3 regions of the Exiguobacterium acetylicum genome follow, and region 1 is predicted to be linked to each of the others. Evidence: predicted binding sites of a transcription regulator. Region 1 holds the regulator's gene; each other region holds the start of a gene.
What was found. The regulator Rex, encoded in region 1, represses fermentation and respiration genes when NADH is low (regulators of the CRP and FNR family bind a similar motif). The targets are predictions, from matches to a motif close to TTGTGAAATATTTCACAA.

Region 1 (2,277 bases):
TTAAGAAACTGAAGTAGTTCTCGACTCCGATGACTTGTTCGATTCCGAGCTCTTTCCCGAGATCCGTTGAGACTTCAAGCAAAAAGGGAAGCAACCAGAAATACGAGAAGGCTACGCCAGCCAAAAACAGAAAGAAGATGACCGGAATATACGTCAATGTCGCTTTTTGCTCCTTGTCATAAAGTCCTGGTCGGACGAATGCCCAGAGTTGATACATCCAGAACGGTGACGCTAAAATCAGCGCAATGATGAACGCAAGATTCAAATACAACATTAAAGGATCGGCGACGTTGAAGGCATTCAAACCGATGCCGAGCTCTTTTAAGTCCGCTTGCAAGAAGCGAACGAGCGGTCGGACGAGCGGAAATGCGACAGCGAACAGGACGACGACGATGATAAGCGACCAGACGATCCGCTTACGCAGTTCGTCAAGGTGCGACGTCATGCTTTGCTCTTGATCAACCGTCATGATTCAATCACTTCTCTTTCGGTTCGTCCTTTTTATCGTCGTCCATGATGCCGTTCGTGGCATTCTTGAACTCTTTCAATGTCTGACCTGCAGCGCGTCCGAATTCTGGTAACTTCTTCGGTCCGAAAATGATCAATGCGACGACCGCGATTAATCCGATGCTCGCAGGTCCGATACCTAGTGTGAGCGGAATAAGGTTTTCCATTATGATTTCACTCCTTCAGCTGATTGCGAATAATGCTTCATGAAATAAACTAACGACTGCAACTCGATCGATAAATCAATGTGATGGACCCGGACGCTAGCTGGCACGTTCAACCGCGCTGGCGTAAAGTTCAGGATGCCTGTCACACCATACTCGACTAACTCATCCGCTACTGACTGCGCGAACTGGGATGGAACCGTCAAGATGGCAACATCGACCTGATTCGCTTCGATTTGTTCTTTCATGTCCGAAACATGATAGATTGGAACGTCATGCGTCGTTGTTCCGACCTTCTCTTCGTCCGCATCAAACGCAACGACTATCCGAGTACTATTATTCTTTAAAAAGTTATAATTTGCAAACGCTGTTCCGAGATGACCGACCCCGATTAAGGCAACATTCGTCACCTCATCTTGATTCAAGGTTTTGCGGAAAAACGTTAAGAGATGTTGAACGTTATATCCATACCCCTTCTTCCCTAATGCCCCAAAGTAGGAAAAATCGCGACGAATCGTTGCTGAATCAACCTTCACCGCCTCGCTTAACTCAGCAGAAGAGACGCGGAGCTTGCCTGAATTGTATAAACTTTGGATGAAGCGATAATATAGCGGCAACCGTTTTGCTGTCGCTTGTGGAATTTTTGTGTCTGGTCCATTCATCCTGCAGTTCCCCCTTCGGCCACATCCATCGTGGCACCCAAATCTTTGCAAAAAGCTTTCTACTCTCCTTGATTGTAAACCACTTCACATAGAGTCACAAATAATATATTCCGCAGGACCTCGCGCTTTTGTTCGTGATAGACTAAAGGGTGGAAGGATGGATGGAAATGATACTCTTACAAGTCAACCAACTCTCGAAATCATTCGGCGTCGAGCCGATTTTAGAAAATATCAAATTGGAAGTACAAGAGCGGGACCGCATTGCGCTCGTCGGACGAAACGGTGCCGGTAAATCGACCTTGCTCAAAATCATTGCTGGCGAACTCAGTCATGACTCGGGCGACATCATGAAAGGCAAGGATGTCAAAATCGGTTATCTCGCGCAAGACAGTGGTCTCGAATCGAACGAGACGATCTGGAACGAGATGCTGACCGTCTTTGAACATCTCCAAGAACAAGAACGGACACTGCGCCGGATGGAAATCGAAATGGGCATGGAGCATATCTTGAACGACCCGGTCGCGTACGATCGTCTCCTGAAGACATACGATCAAGCGCAACACGACTTCTCAGAAGCGGGTGGTTATCAGTTTGAAGCGAATATCCGCTCCGTCCTGCACGGGATGCGCTTTTATCCGGATGATTACTCGCGCCGGATTCAGACATTATCCGGTGGTCAACGGACACGGCTTGCCTTAGCGAAGATGCTCTTACAAGCACCAGAGCTCCTCATTCTCGACGAGCCGACCAACCACCTCGATATCGATACACTCGCTTGGCTCGAAAGTTACCTCGGTGGTTATCGTGGTGCCGTTCTGATCGTCTCGCACGACCGGTACTTCCTCGACCAAGTCGTCAATGTCGTCTATGAGCTGTCACGCAATGTCTGTCGTAAGTTCACCGGGAACTATACAAAGTACTTGGAACAAAAAGCGGCCTTGTAC
Region 2 (2,277 bases), 780 kb from region 1:
GATGGGTTACCAATCGAAGAAGCGACAGGTCTTCCATTTTGCTCGGAACATCCAGGCTTCATGCATGCCTGTGGTCACGATATGCACACGTCGATTGCGTTGGGATTGATGAAACGAATCATTGAATTGCCGGTCATGGATGATGTCGTCTTTTTATTCCAACCAGCGGAAGAAGGTCCGGGCGGGGCAGAACCGATGATTAAAAGTCCGTTGTTTGAAAAATATCGTCCAAGTGAGATGTATGGTCTTCACGTCGCACCGGAGTATCCAGTCGGTACGATTGCAAGCCGTCCAGGCGTCTTGTTCGCGAGTGCTCGAGAAGTCCATATCACGATCTATGGTCAAAGTGGTCACGCGGCATTTCCTCATTTGACGATTGATACGGTCGTTGCGCAAGCAGCCTTGATCATGCAATTGCAAACAATCGTCAGCCGATCCATCAATCCGATGAACTGTAGCGTCATCACGATCGGAAAGGTCGATGCCGGGATTCGAGAAAACGTCATCGCCGGTAGAGCTGTTCTTGACGGTACGATGCGCGCACTCAACGGGGAAGATATGGAAAAACTGGAACGACGTGTTCGTGACATCATCCGGGGAATCGAAGCTTCCTTTGGCGTCAAGATTGATCTGCAATTCGGAAATCGTTATTACGAGGTCGTCAATGACCGACACATCGTTGATAAATTTTCATCATTCGTTAAGATGAATGCGAACTATATTGAATGTGATGCAGCAATGACAGGAGAAGACTTTGGATTCATGTTGAAGGAAATTCCAGGGATGATGTTTTGGCTCGGAGTCGACAATCCAACATCTGGACTTCATCAACCAACCTTGAATCCGGATGAATCCGCTATTCCATTTGTGATTGATTTACTCGATCATTATTTCCGAGAATATGTTTAAAAAGTTTTATGAAATAATGAAGGACATTAAGCTTTCCCTTTCGAAATCAAGAATGGGAAAGCTTTTTATATATGTAAGAATAGGAGTTTTCGAACATTTTGTGAAAAAAATCACGTGCACATGTGAACAATTTGTTACATCAAACATTATAAACAGACATAAAGGGTTATGTTCTCTATGATACGGTTATAGACCATATAGAGAAGTATGTTTTAGGAAGAGGGGGCTATATACATGTTCAATGATCCCGTATTGCTCAGTCGATTGTTGACAGGGCTCACATTAGCGTTTCATATTATATTCGCGACGATTGGCGTCGGGGTACCACTCATGGTACTCGCAGCTGAATTCATCGGTCTGAAACGCAAAGATCCGGATTATATTTTATTAGCAAGACGGTGGACGCGTGGATACGTCGTTACCGTCGCAGTCGGTGTCGTGACAGGGACGGCCATCGGATTGCAATTATCACTACTTTGGCCGTCACTCATGCAAGTGGCTGGTCAAACGATCGCACTACCGCTATTTATGGAAACATTCGCATTCTTCTTTGAAGCGATTTTCCTCGGTATTTATCTGTACACGTGGGATCGGTTTAAAAACCCATGGTTACACTGGTTGATCGGGATTCCGGTCGTCATTGGTGCGACAGCATCAGCATTCTTCATTACGACGGTCAACTCCTTCATGAACTCACCAGAAGGATTTAAGATCGTCAACGGAACGCTAACGCAAATTGAACCATTAAAAGCAATGTTCAATACAGCAACACCTACAAAAGCAACACACGTCATCGTATCGGCTTATTTAACAGTCGCATTCATCTTGGCGGCAATCGCGGCGTTCCACTTACTCCGCAAAAAAACACTCTCAGCAGCGGAAACAGCGTATCACAAAAAAGCACTTCGCTTAACGGTTATGGCTGGATTGATTTTTGCCTTCTCGACGGCACTTGTCGGGGACTTCTCAGGGAAATACTTGGCGAAATACCAGCCAGAGAAACTCGCAGCCGCTGAATGGCATTTTGAAACGACAAGTGAAGCCGAGTTGATCTTTGGTGGGATACTTGATCAGCAAGAAGACGGCAGTTATGAAATCAAGGGTGCCGTCAAAATCCCATATGCACTCTCAATTCTTGCGGGTGGAGCTCCAGATACAGAAGTCATTGGTCTAAATGAGTTCGCAAAAGAAGATCAAGCACCGCTGATCGTTCACTATTTCTTCGATATCATGGTTTCGATCGGTATGTATTTGGCTGCCATCTCTGCCTTGTTCATCTTGGCATTCCGTTTGAAAAAATTAAATCCTTATAACAAATGGATTTTAAGAGGTGTCTTCATCGGTGGACCTCTGGCGATGATTTCAATT
Region 3 (2,277 bases), 1.6 Mb from region 1:
GATCAACAATCGACGACGTCAAGTTTACCAGTTCCTGGATCGATGACGAGTCCGTGGACGTTCGTCCCAGGTGGTAGTAATGGGTGGTTCTTCACGAGGCTGACCGAGTGAGCGACGCTTTCTTGAACTGACGTGAAACCACGCAACCATTGATTCAAATCAACACCAGATACTTCGAGCGTGTGAAGAATCTGTTGGTCGATGCCCCGATCCTTCATTTCACTGATCATGTGTTTTGGATCAATCGTGCTCATGCCGCAGTCGTGGTGACCGATGACGACGACTTCTTCAGCACCAAGAGCATACAACGCGACGAGAATCGAGCGCATGACGGAACCGAATGGGTGCGATAGGATAGCACCGGCATTTTTGATGATCTTCGCATCCCCGTTCTTAAGACCAAGTGCGTGTGGGAGGAGTTCCGTCAAGCGGGCATCCATACACGTCAGGATGACGACCTTTTTGTCTGGGAACTTATCCGAGACGAACTGCTCATACTGTTTTTCGGCGACGAATCGCTCGTTGAAGGCTAGCATTTCCTGTACAACTGACATTCAAGTGTCCTCCTTTAGTGGTAGCTCTTAATATGTACCCCATATCAGAATACAAGATGATGAAACGGCTATCAAGTCACGAAAATGCGAGGTGTGACAAATCGCACACATCCATGTACATGAAGCAAAACGATGAAAAAGAAGAATTTACAACAGTTGTAAACGCTATCAAAGGTGTGAGGGAATTCACAGGATGGTCATGCACAAAACAGGAAAAAGGGGTTATGATTGATTTGTGAAGGAAAGCACAAACTATTGAAAAACAGCTTGGCATTCCTGACATAATGGTTGGCAAATCAAACTCAGATTCGTTCCACGACAGGGAGGAAACTACTCATGGCTGTGAAAGAAAAAACAAAATCGACGGCAACGCCGGTCGAACAAGCAGTTGGACAAATCGTTGAAAAAGGGCAACGTGCATTACAAGAATTACTGACATTCGATCAAGAAAAAATCGACACGATCGTCCGGGATATGGCACTTGCTGGACTCGAACGGCACGTCGAACTCGCTCGTCTCGCAGCAGAAGAGACGGGACGTGGTGTCTTTGAAGATAAGATGATTAAAAATATGTTTGCGACAGAATACATCTACAACAGTCTACGTCATGAAAAAACGGTCGGGATTCTCGAAGAAGATGTCCAAAACGGCATCACCTATATCGCTGAACCGGTTGGTGTCGTCTGTGGTGTCACACCGGTCACGAACCCGACATCAACGACGATGTTCAAAGCATTGATTGCAATCAAGACACGCAACCCGATCGTCTTCGCGTTCCACCCATCGGCACAACGGTGTTCCGTCGAAGCAGCGAAAACACTCCGTGACGCAGCCATCAAAGCCGGGGCACCGAAAGACTGTATTCAATGGGTGGAAGAACCATCACTTGAAGCAACGAAAGTCTTGATGAACCATGAAAAAATCGCCATGGTCCTTGCGACAGGTGGAGCAGGAATGGTCAAATCAGCGTATTCAACAGGTAAACCGGCACTCGGTGTTGGACCAGGGAATGTTCCGTGTTACATCGAACAGTCTGCGAAAGTCAAACGGGCAGTCAGCGATCTGGTTCTCTCAAAAACGTTTGATAACGGGATGATTTGTGCGTCTGAGCAAGCCGTCATCGTCGACCAAGAGATTTATGCGACAGTTCGTGCGGAAATGGAAGCACTCGGTTGTTACTTCTGTACACCGGAAGAAAAACAACGCCTTGAATCACTCGTCATCAAAACCGATACGTGTGCCGTCAACGCGGACATCGTCGGGAAACCTGCGACATGGATCGCAGAAAAAGCCGGCATCGATGTTCCGGAAACGACGGTCATGCTCGTCGCAGAACTCGAGCACGTCGGAGCGGCAGAACCATTGTCTCATGAGAAACTCAGTCCCGTCCTCGGTGCGTATCGCGTCGCTTCGACCGAAGAAGCGTTCACGATTGCTGAACAAATGCTTGAAATCGGAGGTCTCGGTCATACAGCTGTCATTCATACGACGAACGATGACTTGATGACAGCGTTCGGACTCCGCATGAAAGCCTGCCGGATCCTCGTCAACAGCCCATCTGCTCATGGCGGAATTGGTGATCTGTACAACGAGTTGACACCATCTCTGACACTCGGTTGCGGATCATACGGGATAAACTCTGTTTCTGAAAACGTGACAGCGAAACACTTACTCAACGTCAAAAAGGTGGCGAGACGACGCGTGAACATGCAATGGTTCAAGG

Region 2: the regulator Rex is predicted to act here: its motif matches at 1,008-1,025, upstream of K7G97_RS11315 (cytochrome ubiquinol oxidase subunit I).
Region 3: the regulator Rex is predicted to act here: its motif matches at 788-805, upstream of adhE (bifunctional acetaldehyde-CoA/alcohol dehydrogenase).

The regions. Positions count from the first base shown of each region.
Region 1 covers NZ_CP082333.1:2,939,615-2,941,891, forward strand. Annotated here, with positions in the region: gene tatC (twin-arginine translocase subunit TatC) at 1-469, opposite strand, end outside; gene K7G97_RS15110 (twin-arginine translocase TatA/TatE family subunit) at 477-674, opposite strand; gene K7G97_RS15115 (redox-sensing transcriptional repressor Rex) at 674-1,333, opposite strand; gene K7G97_RS15120 (ATP-binding cassette domain-containing protein) at 1,501-2,277, shown strand, end outside.
Region 2 covers NZ_CP082333.1:2,155,921-2,158,197, reverse strand. Annotated here, with positions in the region: gene K7G97_RS11320 (N-acetyldiaminopimelate deacetylase) at 1-909, shown strand, start outside; gene K7G97_RS11315 (cytochrome ubiquinol oxidase subunit I) at 1,144-2,277, shown strand, end outside.
Region 3 covers NZ_CP082333.1:1,287,977-1,290,253, forward strand. Annotated here, with positions in the region: gene K7G97_RS06595 (beta-class carbonic anhydrase) at 3-554, opposite strand; gene adhE (bifunctional acetaldehyde-CoA/alcohol dehydrogenase) at 891-2,277, shown strand, end outside.